Thiosulfativibrio zosterae: one gene and its partners. The protein of the gene in region 2 interacts with the protein of the main gene of each other region in a pairwise test. Links are inferred from orthologs where the notes say so. Each region holds a gene or a part of one and is shown on either strand. Other genes may lie near its edges.

Region 1 (5,498 bases), 650 kb from region 2 along the record:
GCATCTTTTACTTCTTGCGCCACGCGAGAACCCAAAGAACGAACGTGCGTGGTTGAAGTACCCGTGGCAACTACCATTAAATTGGTGAAGGTACTGATTTGCGAAACATCCATGATTTTAATATCACGCGCCTTACCGTCGTCTAAAGCTTTATAAATAATGTCTTGTTTGGTTTGTAAATTCATTGAAAATTCCATGCTCCATAAAAAATAAAAAGCCCTATTCTTGATAGAGCTGGTGTTGTTGAATATAGTTAATCACAGGTGACGGCAATAAATAATCGACACAAACGCCCTGCTTTAAATAGCTGCGCAACGCCGTTGCGCTGAGTTCTAATTGGGTAATCGGCACATCCACAATTTGACCAAAAGGTTCGGTCAGTTTAGGCACCCAACTTTTCTTAAATAACTGCCCCACCTCACCGCTTTGCGGAATCGGCTCTCCTGGGCGATGCGTAATGGCTAAATTGGCCAACTTTAAAATGGTTTGCCACTCAAACCAAGTATCAAACTTAGCAAAGGCATCGGTTCCCATCATCAAAACCAATCCTTTAGCTGGATAACGCTTGGTCAAAGTTTGCAGAGTATGCACCATATAAGAAGGGCCACCCTGCTCAATTTCAACTTTATCCAGCACAAACTTCGGCTGCGAGGCGATGGCTAAGGCAATCATGGCACAACGATGCTCGGCTGAAACACTGGGCTGATCGCGATGCACCGGCTTATAGCACGGAATAAAACGCACCTCTTCTAGCCCCAAAGCCAGCTGAACTTCTAAGGCTGGGCGTAAATGTCCAAAGTGAATTGGATCAAATGTGCCGCCATTGATGCCGATATATTGACCGCTAAACGCATTCAATTTGCCAAAGTCCTCCCTGCCACTTTTTGCTATTATAGCAAGCATGTCAAATTATCCACCCGAAATTCCATCACAGCTTGAAAGTGCCTTTTTTGAACACCTCAAAGACGGTCATGCCATTCAAGAACACGCTTTGCTTAAGAATTTAACCGAACAAGGCTTTCAAGGATTTAAACCCTCCCTTGAACCACTTGAACTGTTTCAAGCACACTTTTTGTGTTTTCACTTGCTCTATCGACTGCAAACCAAGTGGTTCAGTGAAGGACTGGGTTGGTTAGAAATTTATACCCTCAATATCCAACTGCACCCTATGCAAACCGCGGATTCCAATGCGCTAACGCAAAATGATGAACTGCGTGCCTACTATTTAAACTATCAACACTTTCTAGACACCCAAGCCGTTGATGTCCAAAATCTGATGGATAATTTTTGGTCGCAATTCGATTTACAAAGCCTGCCCTATGAAACACTCAAAGCCGATTTAAATTTGTTAGAAATCGACCCAGAAACCCCTTTAGAAGATCTCAGTCTTACCCAAATCAACCAGCAATATCGCAAACTCTGCGCACAACACCACCCCGACAAGGGCGGCAAAACCGCAGACTTTCAAGCGCTCAGTCTAGCGGCGAATCGCTTGCGTAAATGCATCTAGCCTAAATACGAATATGTCCGTCGCCTAATACGATGTATTTTTGTGACGTCAATCCTTCTAATCCCACCGGGCCACGCGCATGGAATTTGTCGGTTGAAATGCCGATTTCAGCACCCAAGCCATATTCAAACCCATCGGCAAAACGCGTAGAGGCATTCACCATCACCGAGCTGGAATCGACCTGTGCTAAAAATTGACGCGCACGGGTGTAGTTTTCGGTAATGATGGACTCGGTATGTCCAGAGCTGTATTGCGCAATATGCGCCATGGCTTCTTCAACATCCGCCACCACCTTAATCGACAAAATCGCATCCAAATATTCAGTCGCCCAATCCTCATCGCTCGCCGCATTCATTGATACTATGGCTTGTGCCTTAGCGCAACCGCGACATTCCACACCTTTTTCTTGATACATTTTAACCAGGCCTGGTAGGATTTCAGCTGCCCTAGACTCGGCAATCAATAAGGTTTCCATGGCATTACATACGCCATAACGATGGGTTTTGGCGTTATAAGCCACTTTGACCGCTTTGTCGGCATCAGCATCTGCATCAATATACACATGACATATACCATCTAAATGTTTAATGACCGGCACGCGCGCTTCTTCGCTGATGCGAGCAATCAAGTTTTTGCCTCCACGCGGTATAATCACATCCACGAATTGTGGCATGGTAATCAAAGCGCCCACCGCAGCTCTATCCGTGGTTTCGACCACTTGCACTGCGGCAGTGGGTAATTCAGCCAATTCCAAACCTTTTTTGATGCAACTCGCTAAGGCTCTATTAGAAAATGCCGCTTCAGAACCACCACGCAAAATTGCTGCATTCCCCGATTTTAAGCATAAGGCCGCCGCATCAATCGTCACATTGGGACGCGATTCGTAAATAATTCCCACCACCCCTAAAGGTACGCGCATTTTACCGACTTGAATTCCGGATGGGCGGTAGCTCATATCAGAGATTTCGCCAATCGGGTCGGCCAAATTGGCGATTTGACGCAAGCCTTCTGCCATGCTTGCAATGCCTTTGTCCGTAAGGGTTAAACGGTCTAACATGGCCGCGTCCAAACCATTGGCTTTGCCCTGTGCTAAATCTTTAGCGTTTTCAGCTTTTAAAAACTCAGCTTGCGCTTCCAAGCTGTCGGCCATTGCCAACAAGGCTTGATTTTTTTGAGCCGTTGAAGCCGTCACCAAAATGCGACTGGCCGCACGAGCTTGCTGACCTAAGGTTTGCATATACGCTTGAATATCCATCTCTATCCTCTCTACTGAGCCATCTTTACCACTAAATCATTTAAACTGAGCCAAGCATCGCCTTTACGAATGCCCTTAATTTCAAAATCGGCTTGGGTGCATAAGCGCAAGAGTTCTTGCCAGCCCTGCAACGACTGACGCCGCAATGCTTGGGAATATTCCGCTTGCTTGCTGTTCCAAATAAATAACTGTTTGTATGCCTGTGCCAAACTGACTTTTTGCTGTAACTCGCACAGTTGCACTAGGGTGCGCACTTCTTTGGCCAACAACCACAAAATAATTGGCGCCTCTAAACCTTCTTGTTTAAGGCGATTTAGAATTTGCAACGCATAGGCGGTTTGCCCAGTGAGGGCGGCGGTGCTGAGTGCAAATAACTGATAATGCGCTTGGTCGGCAACATTATTTAAAATGTCTTGCACCTGCAGTTGCGTGCCTTGCGCAAACAACAAGCTGAGTTTTTCCATTTCTTGGTCTGCGGCTAATAAGTTGCCTTCAACCCGTTCCGCCAAAACGTTCGCGGCTTCCAAATCCAAACTCAGTCCCACGCTCAGAGCGCGTTGCTGACACCAGGCAGGCAAGGCTTTCAATTCAATAGGTCGAGATTGCACCACCAAACCGGTTTGCTCAATCACCTGCACCCATTTGCTTTTGGTTTGTTTGCCATCCAACTTTTCGCACAAAATCACCAGCACAATTTCAGGTGGTGAATCATGCCGCAACTGCGCCCACTTTTGAATGAAATCGCCCCCGACTTTTCCAGGTGCACCGCTGGGCATCGACAATTCAATCAAACGGCGTTCGGCAAATAAAGAACCGGCTTGGGTATCCATTTCAAGCGATTGCCAATCAAATTTGGCATCGACTTCATAGGTGTCACGCTGCAAATAATCTTGGTTTTTAGCAAACGCACGGAACGCATCTAACGACTGGCGAATCAAAAGCGGCTCTTCACCATAAATCAGCACTATCGGCGGCATAGTCAGCTGAGCGGCTTGCAGTTGTTTAATAAAGGCTGGGGCAACAATCATTGTGTGGCGGGAACCTTTTTAGATTCTGCATTCGCGTTGGCACGGGCGCTGGCTCGTGAAATGCGATCAATCATCTGTAACGCCACTTCTTGTACCATTTGTTTTTGCAAACTTTTCAGTTCTTGATTTGCTGCTAATGCTGCGGCGCTGTCTAAACGACGATCCCGAAAACTGCTGGCCGTGGCTTCTACCACTAAAGTATTGTCGGCAACCTGCCAAGCACTGAAAGGCTGTGAGAGTTTAATCAGTTCAGAAGCCGTATCTCCCTGCGCCGTTAAACTGGTTCGCGACGCTTGAGTCTGCGTAGGCGACAAGCGAATCTCCAGTTCCGCTTGCGCCAAACCATCCACCACTTCTACACCCGACATTTTAAGTTGCTGCGTTAAAGCGTTCACCAAATCCGCGCGAACACCAGATGCCGCAGACAGTTTTACGGTTTGAAAACTCATCGTGCCGACTTGGTTTAAGCCTTTTAAATGAAAGCCACAACCGCTTAATAACCCTAAAAACACCCAAAAAACGCCCAAAACTAACCAGGCCTGGTTAGTTTTGGGGCGATTTTGAAGATTATTAAGCATCTTACCCTTTTACCACGATATTAACTAAACGACCTGGCACCACAATTTCTTTGACGATTTCAAATCCATCAATATATTTAGCGGCACCTTCACAGGCTTTTGCCATTGCTAAAATCATGGCTTTATCCGCATCGGCTGCCACTTCTATTTTGCCGCGCAATTTGCCATTGACCTGCACCATGATTTCAATTTCATCTTTCACCAAGGCGCTTTCATCTAGCTTAGGCCAAGCTTGCTGAACCACCAAGCCTTCTTTGCCTAAAGCAATCCATAAGCTTTGGGCAATGTGCGGTGCCATGGGTGACAACATCAACACCAACAGCTCAAGCGCTTCTTGCATGACGGCTTTGCCTAAAGCCGAGTCATCTTGGAATTTGGTGAGTTCATTGAGCAACTCCATGGTGGCGGCGATCGCGGTGTTAAAGTTGAGGCGACGCCCCATATCATCAGTCACCTTTTGCAAAGTGCTGTGCACTTTTAAACGCAAGGCCTTTTGCACCTTATCTAAACCTTCACTGCTTTGCGCAGCGGGCACGCTTCCTTGAGCGCTAAAGCCTTGCACCAAACGCCATACGCGATTTAAATAACGCGATGCGCCTTCCACGGCTGAATCCGACCATTCCAAAGTTTGTTCTGGCGGTGCGGCAAACATAATATACAAGCGCAAGGTGTCTGCGCCATATTGGTCAATTAGGGTTTGGGGATCGATGCCGTTATTCTTTGACTTCGACATTTTAATCACACCACCATACTGCACTTCCATGCCATTTGACTTGAGCTTGCCTTTTATTACGCCGCCTTTTTCATCGGTGATCGGTTCTACATCTAACGGTGAATACCAAGTTTGTTTGCCACTTTCGTCGGCACTAAACCAACTACTGGCCAACACCATGCCCTGAGTCAACAAGTTTTTAAACGGCTCATCAGAAGACACCAAGCCTTCATCGCGCATCAACTTGTGGAAGAAACGCGCATACAATAAATGCAAAATAGCGTGCTCAATCCCACCGATGTATTGGTCAACTGGCAACCAATGATCGGCCGCTGCTTTATCTAACATACCATCTGTGCTGTTGCGCGAGGTGTAGCGTGCGTGATACCAAGACGATTCAAAGAAGGTGTCAAAG
Region 2 (6,404 bases):
GTTTCGCTTTAAGATTGACTCAAAATGTTCGCGCGTAATGAGCTGTGTTCCGAGGGATTTTAAATGTTGGGTTTCAACCTGACTGTCAATAATTTCAAATCCCCAAGCCTTAAGCTGTTGGCATAAAGCCACAAAACCCACCTTGGAAGCATCTGAAACCAGACTGAACATCGATTCGCCATAGAACATTTTACCCAGCGCAACGCCGTATAATCCGCCAACCAATTCGCCGTTTTGCCAAACCTCTACCGAATGGGCATGTCCTTTTTGATGGAGCTGTGTATAGGCGTCACGCATTTTCGGTAAAATCCAGGTGCCATTTTGACCAGGCCTGGTTATTTTTGAACAGTTTTCCATCACTTTTTCAAAAGCCGTGTCTAAAGTCACCGTAAACTTTTGTTTACGAATCACTTTTATTAAACTTTTACGAACAATTAAATTCTCTAAAAATAAAACAGAACGCGGATTGGGTGACCACCATAAGATGGGGTCGTCTTCATTAAACCAAGGGAAAATACCTTTTTGATAGGCATTTAACAACCATTCAGGCGAGAGGTCGCCCCCTATGGCCAATAATCCATCTGGGTCGGTTAAGGCCAGTTGCGTGGGTGGAAACAGCACTGGATAAGGGTCAAGCCAAAAAGGTTTTTGAATAGGTCTGGCCATAAATGTCAACAAAAAACGGTGTTATAAAAAAGCCTATTTTGTCAGCGTTATCAGACAAATTGGCATAGAATACACCGCATATTATAAATAAAATCACCTAAGACGATACGCCACTTTCTATGACGCAATTTGTACACCTTCATGTTCACTCAGAATACTCTGTGATTGACTCAACACTTAAAGTGAAACCTTTGGTTGGTTTAGCCGCAAAAAATCAACAACCTGCTTTGGCTTTGACTGACCATATTAACTTGTTTGCGTTGATAAAATTTTATGGCGCAGCCATGAGTGCAGGGGTAAAACCCATTATTGGCGCCGATGTTTGGATTGAAAATGATGCCGGTGAAGTGTTTAAAGTGGTGCTGTTATGTCAAAACACCCCAGGTTATTTGAATTTATCGCATTTAATTTCACAGGCCTATTTAAAGAACCAAAAAGTCATCGACAACCAAAACCGTGCTTTGATTAAACAAAGCTGGTTAGCGCAAGGCAATGAGGGGTTAATTGTGCTGTCCGGGGGCCGAGAGGGCGATGTGGGGCAAGCCATCTTGGCAGAAAAACCCAATTTGGTGGCTTCTCGTTTAAAGTGGTGGCAACAATATTTTCCAGAGCGTTTTTATCTAGAGTTGGTGCGCACCGGCCGTGAAAACGAAGAAGTCTATATTGCCGATGCACTCGAGGTGGCATCGCGTTATGAGATTCCGGTGGTGGCCACCAATGATGTGCGTTTTGAAGAGCCTGAAGATTTTGATGCACATGAAGTGCGAGTTTGCATTAACGAAGGCTTTGTATTAGAAGACCCCAATCGTCCTAAGCGTTATTCTGAAGAACAATATTTTCGCAGTTCAGAAGAAATGATTGAGCTGTTTAAAGATATTCCAGAAGCCATTGAAAATACAGTAGAAATTGCTCGGCGTTGTAGTTTAAGTTTAACACTAGGTACTTATTTCTTACCGGATTTCCCGGTGCCAGAGGGCATGACCGAGGCTGAGTATTTTATTGATGAATCGCAAAAAGGCTTGGAAGAGCGTTTAGCGTTTTTATATGGCCATTTATCAGCGGAAGAATTTGCAGAAAAGCGTAAAGAATATGACGAACGCCTCAAGTTTGAGCTCGACATCATTATCCAAATGGGATTCCCCGGTTACTTCTTTATCGTTGCCGACTTTATTCAATGGGGTAAAGATCATGGGGTTCCGGTGGGGCCAGGGCGGGGTTCGGGTGCAGGTTCTTTGGTGGCTTATGTGCTTAAGATTACCGACCTTGACCCGCTTGAATATGATTTGCTGTTTGAGCGTTTCTTAAACCCAGAAAGGGTTTCCATGCCCGACTTTGATGTCGACTTTTGTATGGATCGTCGTGATGAAGTGATTGACTATGTGTCACGCAACTACGGCAAAGACCATGTATCGCAAATTGTCACTTTCGGTACCATGGCTGCCAAAGCGGTGGTGCGTGATGTTGGGCGAGTGCTGAGTTTGGGATATGGCATGGTAGATGGCATCGCCAAATTGATCCCCAATGATTTGGGTATTAAGCTCAAAGACGCTCTTAAGCAAGAAGAACAATTGCAACAGCGTTATGACACCGAAGAAGATGTTAAGCAACTCTTAGACTTGGCGCTCAAGCTCGAAGGCACTGTGCGTAATACCGGTAAACACGCCGGTGGCGTGGTGATCGCCCCCAAACCACTGGATTATTATTGCCCCATTTTGTGTGATGCTGATGGCAATAGCGTGGTCACGCAACTGGATAAAAACGATGTGGAATATGCAGGCCTGGTTAAATTTGACTTCTTGGGGCTGCGAACCCTCACGATTATCGACTGGGCTTTGCAAGAAATTAACGCCGGCAAAAAACCGGGAGACGAAGGGTTTGTGGATATTGCGCGAATTCCGCTGGATGATCCGCAAGTTTTTGAGTTGATTAAAACGGGTAAAACCACGGGGATTTTCCAGCTGGAATCTTCGGGTATGCAGAACCTCATTGTTAAACTAAAACCCGACTGTTTTGAAGACATTATCGCTTTGGTCGCCTTGTTCCGTCCCGGGCCATTGGATTCGGGAATGGTGGACAATTTTATTGCCCGTAAACATGGTAAAGAAAAGGTTTCTTATCCAGATGCGCAATATCAGCATATGTCGTTGCAACCGATTTTAGAGCCGACCTACGGGATTATTTTGTACCAAGAACAGGTCATGCAAATTGCACAGGTCTTGGCGGGTTATACGCTTGGCGGTGCGGATATGCTGCGTCGTGCCATGGGTAAAAAACAACCTGAAGAGATGGAAAAGCAACGCTCTATCTTTAAAGAAGGTGCCATCAAGAATAATGTCGATGGCGACCTAGCGATGAAAATTTTCGACTTGGTAGAAAAGTTTGCCGGTTATGGATTTAACAAATCTCACTCCGCCGCCTATGCTTTGGTGTCTTATCAATCGGCCTGGCTCAAAACGCATTTCCCGGCTGAATTTATGGCTGCACAGATTTCATCAGATATGGACAACACCGACAAGGTGGTTCACATGGTCAATGAGTGTTATTCGATGGGTTTAAAAGTGCGTCAGCCGCATATTAATGAATGCCAAATCCACTTTAAAGCCGTCAAAGGCAAACCTAAAGGTCAAGAAGAACTTTATTATGGATTGGGTGCGATTAAAGGCGTGGGTGCTGCGGCGTTAGAGGGCATTATTGAATCGCGTCAGCAAGATGGGCCTTATAAAGACTTGTTTGATTTTTGTATGCGTTCCAATAAAAAAGCCAATAAACGCGTTATGGAAGCTTTGATTTTGTCTGGGGCATTTGATTGTTTGCATGATAATCGTAATGCTATGTTAGAAAGCTTGCCAATGGCAATTCAAAAAGCCGAACAAAAACAAAAAGATATTGACGCGGGTCAAAGCGATTTGTTTGGCGATTTGATGGCGTTTGAAGACGAAAATGCCGATACTTTGTTGGATGTTGCTCCTTTTATCGACAAGGTTAAACTCAAACACGAAAAAGAAGTCTTGGGTCATTACATGACAGGCCACCCAATTCATGCCTATCGTCAAGAACTGGATGCTATCGTTGGATATCGTTTGAGCAGTTTAAAACCCGAAAAATGGAACAAACGCTGGGCGGCAGGCTTAATTGTTGAAACCCGCGCTAAAGTGACCAAATCCGGAACCAAGATGGGGTTTTTGGCATTAGATGACCAGACGGCGCGTTTAGAAGTGGTTTTAAAACCGGCGGTATTTGAGTCCTCTAGAGAAATTCTCAAAGTCGATACCGTGGTATTGGTTTTTGGCGAAGTGGCGGAAGACTCTTTTAACGGCGGTATTAAACTGGATGCTGAGCAGGTGGTTTCTTTAGCAGAATATCGGGCTGAAAAGGCTCGTGCCATTAAAATTCAAGCCAATGAGCAGACAGGCCTGGTTAAAATTGAGCAACTTTTAGCCTTGTTAAACGACTATCGCGTTGAACAATCGGATAGTGGATTGCCTTTGGTCGTCAATTATCAAAATGCCCAAGCAACCGCCCAGTTGGTCAGTCAAGAGGGGTGGTATTTATTACCTGAAGATGATTTATTAGATGTGTTGCGCAGTCAAGGTTGGCAACCTGAAGTGGTTAACTAGGCTAAGAACTCATCAGGTTGAAAAGGTTAAAGGTGCAATTTTGAAACTGGTTATCTCGGTATCACAACAAACAGCGTATCTTCTTGATGGCCTAGAGGTCATATTGGAGTGTGCCGTCAGCACCGCTTTAAATGGCGTTGGCTGTGAGAAAGGTTCCAACCAAACCCCTTTAGGAAAACACCTTGTGCGTGCCAAAATCGGGCAGGATGAACCGCTAAATGCGGTATTTAAAGGTCGTCGTCCAACCGGTGAGATTTACACGCCAGCTTTAGGCCAAGCCTACCCCAACAGAGATTGGATTTTAACCCGTATTTTATGGTTATCCGGCACGGAAAAAGGCAAAAATCGTTTAGGAAGCGTCGATACCATGCAGCGTTATATTTATATTCACGGAACCCCCGATACCGAACCGATGGGGATTGCACTCTCTCATGGTTGTATTCGTATGCGCAATAGCGATTTGGTGAAGCTGTTTGATTTAATTGCTGTTGGCACCCCTGTGGTGATTGAAGCATGATGGGTGATTTATGAAGGCTAATTTATGATCAGCTATTTAATGCGCTTAGGAATTAATGTGGCCTTTATTTCCTGGGTGGTGGGTTCTTTGGTGTTTTTATTGATTCATCTGGTGCCTGGTGATCCGGTGGCGGTGATGTTAGGCGATTGGGCCAGTCCGGCGGATGAAGAAGCCTTGCGTGAACAGTTAGGGTTAAATCTACCCTTAACCCAGCAGTATCTAAATTATTGGTTAGGGTTGGTGCAAGGTAATCTGGGGCAGTCGTTGTTTTTTAATCAACCTGTGTCGAGCTTAATTGGTGAGCGTTTTCCCTATACCTTGCAACTGGCATTATCTTCTTTGGCGATTGCTTTATTGATTTCTTTTCCGCTGGGCTTATGGGCTGCTTTGAAAGCAGGGCGTTGGCAAGATCATATGGCAATGACCGTGTCTTTAGTTGGGGTTTCTATTCCAAACTTTTGGCTAGGACCTATGTTGATTTTAGCTTTTTCGATAGGTTTGGCTTGGTTTCCTGTGAGTGGTGCAGAACAACCTTGGGCGTGGGTTTTGCCCTCAGTGACCCTGGGCACCGCCTTGGCTGCCATTCTTGCGCGGATGTTACGTGCCTCTTTACTAGAGATTTTTCATGAAGATTACATCCGCACCGCACAAGCCAAGGGTTTATCGGCTTGGGGCGTTTATGGCAATCATGCGCTCCGCAATGCATTATTACCCGTGGTGACCATTTTGGGATTACAGTTAGGCACGCTCTTAGGCGGAGCGGTGATTACCGAAGTGGTGTTTGATTGGCCGGGCTTAGGGCAACTTTTGGTGGAGTCGATTCAGCGTCGTGATTATCCAGTGGTGCAGGCATGTATTTTAATTATCAGCGTGGCTTACATTACGGTGAATGGATTAACCGAAATTGTCTATGCCGCCTTAGACCCTCGGATTAGGTTAGCCAAATGATGAATCGCTTCGCTTATTTGCTACTGATTATTTGGGTTTTGATGGCCTTAGGCGCGTTTGCGATAGGCGAGTCGGCTAATCAGGTGAACCTTGCTGGGTTTTTAAAGCCACCTTCGACTGATGCTTTACTGGGAACGGATGAATTAGGGCGATCTGTTTGGCAACGCTTGGTGTTAGGGGCGCAAACTTCTTTTGTGGTGGCGCTGGGCGTGGTGGTTTTTTCTGCCATTATTGGCACCACAATTGGCGTTTATTCGGCCTATCAAGGTGGTTGGGTAGATAAGCTGATTACCAAATTGATTGATGTATTTTTAGCGTTTCCGGGTTTATTATTAGCGATTGCCCTTGCTGCAATCTTAGGACCCGGCATTGAGAATGTGGTATTTGCATTGGTGGTGGTTGGCTGGGTGGGATATGCGCGTTTGGCGCGGGCGCAAACCCTCAGCCTAAAACACCGTGAACATATTTTGGCCGCTAAAGCCTTGGGTTCGAACACCTGGGTGATTATGACCCGTCATTTAATGCCGTTGATTTTAGCGCCCCTAGGGGTGGAGGCCACCTTTGGCATCGCTGGAGCGGTTATTTCTGAAGCCGGTTTAAGTTTTTTAGGATTAGGGGTACAAGCCCCAGATGCCTCTTGGGGCAGTATGATTCGG
Region 3 (5,453 bases), 460 kb from region 2 along the record:
TAAAAATCGTCCAATCCCTGAGTAGCCAATTGATTTAACAGATCACCGAGTGCAGCATTTTGAAAACGTTCGCCTGCCACCAACGGACGACCTTCTGGCGCAAAACAGGCCGCAAACCCTGGAACCTCTTTAAGGGTTTCAAAGGTTAAGCGGCTCGCTGCAGCCAAACTGTCGGTGACTTCAATGCCTTGCTTAGCCAAATCCATTGCGGTTTGCAACACTTGATTTATGGGCAAATTCTCAAACCCAAAATCGACCATTTTGTGACGCGCCAATTGCCAACCGCTCACTGCGCCTGCCATCGTCAAGGCAGCTTTCGGACCACGTGCGGGAATGGCTTCTAACCCATCATACAAACTGACATCCGCCGCTTGTGCGGCCCAACCCGAGGCATCTAAAGCAAATGGCGCTTGACCTGGCACTTGCACCAGCCAAAACCCATCGCCCCCCAAACTGTTCATGTGCGGATAAGCCACAGCAACCGTCGCAGCCGCAGCTACCATGGCATCTACCGCATTGCCCCCCTGTTCCAAAATCGCCAAACCGGCTTGGGTTGCTTGATAATGCGGTGCGGTAAAGGCAATCTTAGCCATGCCATTTCTCCAAAAATTGAGTTGCCAAGGCAATCAGTTGACAATCAGACTGGGGCGCACCAAACAGTGACATACCCCAAGGTGCGCCCTGGTCTACCAAAATCGGTAAATGCAGTTGTGGGCGTTGCGTCAGCCCAGCTAGAGCGGTTAAACCCATTAATAAATTACGGTAACTCGCCAAATCCTCAGCGCTAGAATTGAGCAAAGGCGCTGCACCCGGTGTGGTTGGCAAGAGTGCTACATGCGACGGCGTGGGTAACCAAGCATTCATTTGAGCTTGAATGCTGGCTTGATCACATCTGGCTTGTTGTTGCTGTGCCTCAGTAATTGTGCTGCACCAGTCAAACCTTTCAGCAATGTCGGAGGCAAACACGGGGCGCGTTTTTTCAATCCACTCACCATGCACCTGCCAAGCGGCGTAGCCTTGTAAAGTACGATAGGTTTGGCTTGCAAAGGTTAAAAATTCTTGGGTTAATACCACTTCATCCGTTAAATCAACCCTTGGCAAACAGCTCTGCCAGCTGGATGTCAACTTAGATTCATTGGGCCATAAAATGCCATCTTGCAATTCTGGTTTAAAATAAACCAATTGCTGAGGTGTGCTATTGAAACGTTCAACCAAGGTGTCTTTAAAAATCACTTGCGCCACTGCACTCAGCGTTGCTAAATCGCGCGTTAACCAGCCCACCGTATCAAACTCGGGTGCCAGTGCCACCATGTTATCCATGGCAATCATGCCATGAGTCGGGCGCAGCCCAAACAAGCCGTTATAACTGGCCGGAACACGCACCGAACCGCCGGTGTCAGTGCCCAGCCCGATATCCACCAGTCCACAACTGACCGCCGCCGCCGAACCACTACTGGAACCACCGGGAATGCGCTCGGGTGCAGCAAAGTTGGTTGGGGTTCCATAATGGTAGTTAATACCATTCAAACTATAAGCCAGTTCATCGGTTAAGGTTTTGCAGACCAACTGCGCACCTGCATTCAAGAGTTTATTAACACTTGAAGCCGTTGCTTTGGGAATAGAATGAGTTTCGAGCCAATGCGGGTTGCCAGCAGAGGTAGGGAAACCTGCGATATCAAATAAATCTTTAACGCCCAGTTTAAAACCACTCAATGCCCCAGCCGCCTGAGACTCAGTGACTTTAAAGTGACTTTGCAGATCTTGAAATACGCCCCTTGAAACATTCATTAACTGAATTCCCACAACTAGATTTTAAAATGTAGACACAATTGTACACAATTTGTTAATTTATTTGAAACAATAATTTTTTAAGGCATGGGCAATTTGAATTGTGACGACTTTATAAACATGAAAAATAAGCCTTAAAACAAAAAAAGCCCCTAATTTTGACCAGCACCCTGAAGGGCATAAAGCTTGGTTAAAATTAGGGGCTTTTTAAAGCTTTTAGAAGGCTAAATTAATTAGGCAACTTCGAGCACTTCGATTTTGTAATCTAGGGTTTTGTCAGCCAATGGATGATTGCCATCTAGGAAAACTTTATCGCCATCAATTTCGGTAATCACAAACTCAATGGTTTCACCGTCTGGGTCTTCCGTTTCAACCACTTCACCCACTTTTAACTCAACACTGTCGTCAAAGTTATCCGCTTCTGCATACACCACTAAATCTTCCGTTCTCACGCCATAGCCGTCTTCTGGAGAAATGGTCACACGCGCAGTAAATCCAGGCTCTTCACCCTCTAAGAATTCCTCTAGGCCGGAGATCAATTCACCTTCGCCGTGAACATAATGAACCGGTTCTCCGCCAAAAGTAGAATCGATTAACTCGCCTTTTTCATCTCTTAATTCATAATGAAAAGTGACTTCACACCCTTTTTTAATTTTCATTTTCTGATTCCTAAATCATTTAAAATAACAGCACTATTCTAACTGATGGATTAAGTTCATGCGTCAAATTATTCTGGACACCGAAACAACAGGATTCAACCCTTTAACGGGCGATAAAATCATTGAAATCGGAGCTGTTGAACTGATTAAACGCCGCTTGACCGGTAATAATTACCACCAGTATATTCAACCCGAAAGAGAAGTTCCGCCGGATGCCATTGCGGTGCACGGCATTACCGATGCCTTTTTGAAGGATAAGCCCATCTTTAAAGATGTGGTTGAAGATTTTATGAATTATGTGGCGGGCGCAGAACTCATTATTCATAACGCACCTTTCGATGTTGGTTTTATCAATGCAGAGTTAGCGCAATTACCCAAAAACCCTTGGGGCAAAATTGAAGACCATTGCACCATTACCGACAGTTTAAAAATGGCTCGCAAGGCCTTTCCTGGGCAGCGCGCTTCTTTGGATGCTTTGTGTAAGCGTTTGGGCATTGATAATTCCAACCGAACCCTACACGGCGCTCTACTAGACTCTGAAATCTTGGCAGATGTTTATTTGATGATGACCGGCGGCCAGACAGATTTAATGCTGGCCAGCGCCTTTGAAAATGCGTCGGATAAACAAACCCGCAATGTTTCTTTACAAAAAAATCGCCATTCATTAAAAGTGATTCGTGCTACGGCAGAAGAGTTGGAAATGCATCACAATAAGCTGGCGGAAATTTCAAAAAAATTTGGCGCTACCTTAAACTGGTAACAAACTGAAAACGAATTTTTTGACTTTTAACTTGGCTAATTCAACCCTTCAGTGCTTGCAAACCGTTATAATATTACTCATTAAAATTATGTAGAAGTTGCTTAACTGCCCATGAATACCATTTCTTTAGTTGATGACAAAAATGCGTTCTTAAATTATTTATCGCAAATGGCATCGGTCAATGATTTATCTAAAGCGGCCATTGATTTTCTGATTCCATTGCTTAACGCCCGCCATGGCAGCTTGTACATTAATAACCCCTTCACTGAAAAAAATAAGCTCATTTATCAGACAAATGCGCATAAACCTCGTCCCATGCCAGCACCTAAGTCGTTTGCCATCTTATATGAAAATGGACAGGCCATTATTCCGCTAATGGATGACCAAACTCTCTTGGGCTACATGGTTTTTGAGGGCTTGCAAGAAGATCAACAACCCTTGCCGGGATTAGAAATCATCAAATTTACCCTGCCCTTTCTAGCCCTCAAAATGAAAGGTTTATTGGATAAAGAAACCCTAGAACATAAATTACGCGTGATTAACCAACACCAACTCAGTTATGAGCTTTCGCCCGATGGGTATTTGGTAGATATCAGCTGCGCTTTGGCGAATGCATTAGGTTATGAGCGACATGAACTCATCGGCAAACTACCCAACTTTTTAAATACCCATGACAATGATGATGCGAATGCCATGGAAGCACAAATCTTTAAAAAAGATGGTAGCCAAATTTGGGTAAAAACCGACATAGTGCCAGCCAAAGACATTTGGGGCGACGACTCTGGACGCAAAATTTGTTTTCAACAAAACATCTCACGAGAAAAGCAAATTGAAGAAATGGCCATCAGAGATGACTTAACCAAACTTTATAATCGCCGCTTCTTTAACCAAGTGTTTGCCAAACAAATTGATAACGCCATACGCAATCACAACTATTTGGCTTTTATGATTATCGACATCGATAATTTCAAAAAATATAACGACACCTACGGACACCAAGAAGGAGATCGCGTTTTAGCGTTGGTCGCCAAAACCATCGCAAGCGCTTACAAACGCAAAGGCGATTATAGCTTTAGATTGGGTGGAGAAGAGTTTGGGGTGATTTGTAATGTTACTCACCCAGAAGACGCTGAAGTGCTGGCTAATTATTGTCGCAATGCCATTTTAGAACTCGCGATTCCGCACACCGGCAACCCTGATTTTAAATTAGTAACCATTTCAACAGGCCTGGTCATTATTGATGGCGCAAACCTGTTAGATGCGAATGAAATCTATAAAACCGCAGACATTGCTTTGTATGAGGCCAAATCCTCTGGGCGTAACTGCGTAAAAGTCGCAGGCCAAGAAGATGATATTGAGCTCTTTTAGGTCTTTGCGACTTTATTGGTACACCAAACTTTAAAAAACATCTAAGCTGTAGAAATTCAGACTTCATCTGACAGTTCCCCGTTTTTTATGAGTGTCTGTCAGTTTAAGTTTAAGCTACGAACTTTTCAGCCCATATCTTTTTGCCATCTTCCAATGTTTCCATTGGTGTTCTTCCACAACACATTTTACCTTGATGAGTTCTGTGATGGTTGTAAAAATGAATCCACTCATCCAGGTCCGTTTGAAGTTGTTCAATTGATGTGTAAATCTTTTTGCGGAAAGTGATTTGGTAAAACTCCTGCAAAATGGTTTTGTGAAAGCGCTCACAAATGCCATTGGTTTGCGGTGATTTGACTTTGGTTTTAGTGTGCTCAATATCATTTAGCGCCAAGTATAATTGATAATCGTGCTGCTCCGCTTTACCACAATACTCAGTGCCACGGTCAGTCAGGATTCTGAGCATGGGCAGTTCGTGTTGCTCAAAAAATGGTAGCACTCGATCATTAAGGGTATCTGCCGCTGTTATCGGTGTTTTGGTGGCATAAAGCTTAGCAAACGCTACTTTTGAGTAGGTATCGACAAAGGTTTGTTGATAGATTCTGCCAACACCTTTTAAGGTGCCAACATAGAAGGTATCTTGCGAACCCAAGTACCCTGGATGGGCAGTATCAATTTCACCGCTGACTTCATCGTCATGCTTTTTCTTTTCAAGGGCTACGACCTGCGCTTCGGTCAGAATAATGCCGTCGTTGGCAACCTTGTCTTCTAAAGCTTTTAAACGGTCTTTGAAGTTAGCCAGTTCATTTCTGATCCAGATACTGCGCACGCCACTAGATGAAACGAATATACCGAGTTTTCTGAGTTCATTGCTTGCTCTA

The links.
Region 1: the proteins of dnaE (region 2) and holA interact in binary tests that used the Escherichia coli proteins (3 or more experiments, as listed by UniProt). The link is inferred for Thiosulfativibrio zosterae from one-to-one orthologs.
Region 3: the proteins of dnaE (region 2) and dnaQ interact in binary tests that used the Escherichia coli proteins (3 or more experiments, as listed by UniProt). The link is inferred for Thiosulfativibrio zosterae from one-to-one orthologs.

Annotation. Positions count from the first base shown.
Region 1 is NZ_AP021888.1:2,029,435-2,034,932, forward strand. The notes cover bases 1,786-4,688. They hold holA (DNA polymerase III subunit delta), read right to left. Parts: upstream 3,794-4,688; coding sequence 2,777-3,793; downstream 1,786-2,776. Other genes in these bases: THMIRH_RS09370 (glutamate-5-semialdehyde dehydrogenase), read right to left, coding at 1,786-2,765; THMIRH_RS09380 (LPS-assembly lipoprotein LptE), read right to left, coding at 3,790-4,371; leuS (leucine--tRNA ligase), read right to left, coding at 4,373-4,688. Outside these bases: rsfS (ribosome silencing factor), read right to left, coding at 1-185; nadD (nicotinate-nucleotide adenylyltransferase), read right to left, coding at 220-903; THMIRH_RS09365 (DNA-J related domain-containing protein), read left to right, coding at 902-1,510; more of THMIRH_RS09370, read right to left, coding at 1,512-1,785; more of leuS, read right to left, coding at 4,689-5,498. UniProt on the Escherichia coli protein: Part of the beta sliding clamp loading complex, which hydrolyzes ATP to load the beta clamp onto primed DNA to form the DNA replication pre-initiation complex.
Region 2 is NZ_AP021888.1:1,381,992-1,388,395, forward strand. The notes cover bases 458-4,483. They hold dnaE (DNA polymerase III subunit alpha), read left to right. Parts: upstream 458-785; coding sequence 786-4,283; downstream 4,284-4,483. Other genes in these bases: aat (leucyl/phenylalanyl-tRNA--protein transferase), read right to left, coding at 458-666; THMIRH_RS06350 (L,D-transpeptidase), read left to right, coding at 4,324-4,483. Outside these bases: more of aat, read right to left, coding at 1-457; more of THMIRH_RS06350, read left to right, coding at 4,484-4,800; nikB (nickel ABC transporter permease), read left to right, coding at 4,825-5,748; THMIRH_RS06360 (ABC transporter permease), read left to right, coding at 5,745-6,404. UniProt on the Escherichia coli protein: DNA polymerase III is a complex, multichain enzyme responsible for most of the replicative synthesis in bacteria. This DNA polymerase also exhibits 3' to 5' exonuclease activity. The alpha chain is the DNA polymerase catalytic subunit.
Region 3 is NZ_AP021888.1:1,836,724-1,842,176, forward strand. The notes cover bases 1,499-4,356. They hold dnaQ (DNA polymerase III subunit epsilon), read left to right. Parts: upstream 1,499-2,505; coding sequence 2,506-3,207; downstream 3,208-4,356. Other genes in these bases: THMIRH_RS08470 (amidase), read right to left, coding at 1,499-1,788; THMIRH_RS08475 (FKBP-type peptidyl-prolyl cis-trans isomerase), read right to left, coding at 2,022-2,447; THMIRH_RS08485 (GGDEF domain-containing protein), read left to right, coding at 3,319-4,356. In the rest of the region: THMIRH_RS08465 (gamma-glutamyltransferase family protein), read right to left, coding at 1-593; more of THMIRH_RS08470, read right to left, coding at 586-1,498; more of THMIRH_RS08485, read left to right, coding at 4,357-4,575; THMIRH_RS08490 (IS481 family transposase), read right to left, coding at 4,685-5,453. UniProt on the Escherichia coli protein: DNA polymerase III is a complex, multichain enzyme responsible for most of the replicative synthesis in bacteria. The epsilon subunit contain the editing function and is a proofreading 3'-5' exonuclease.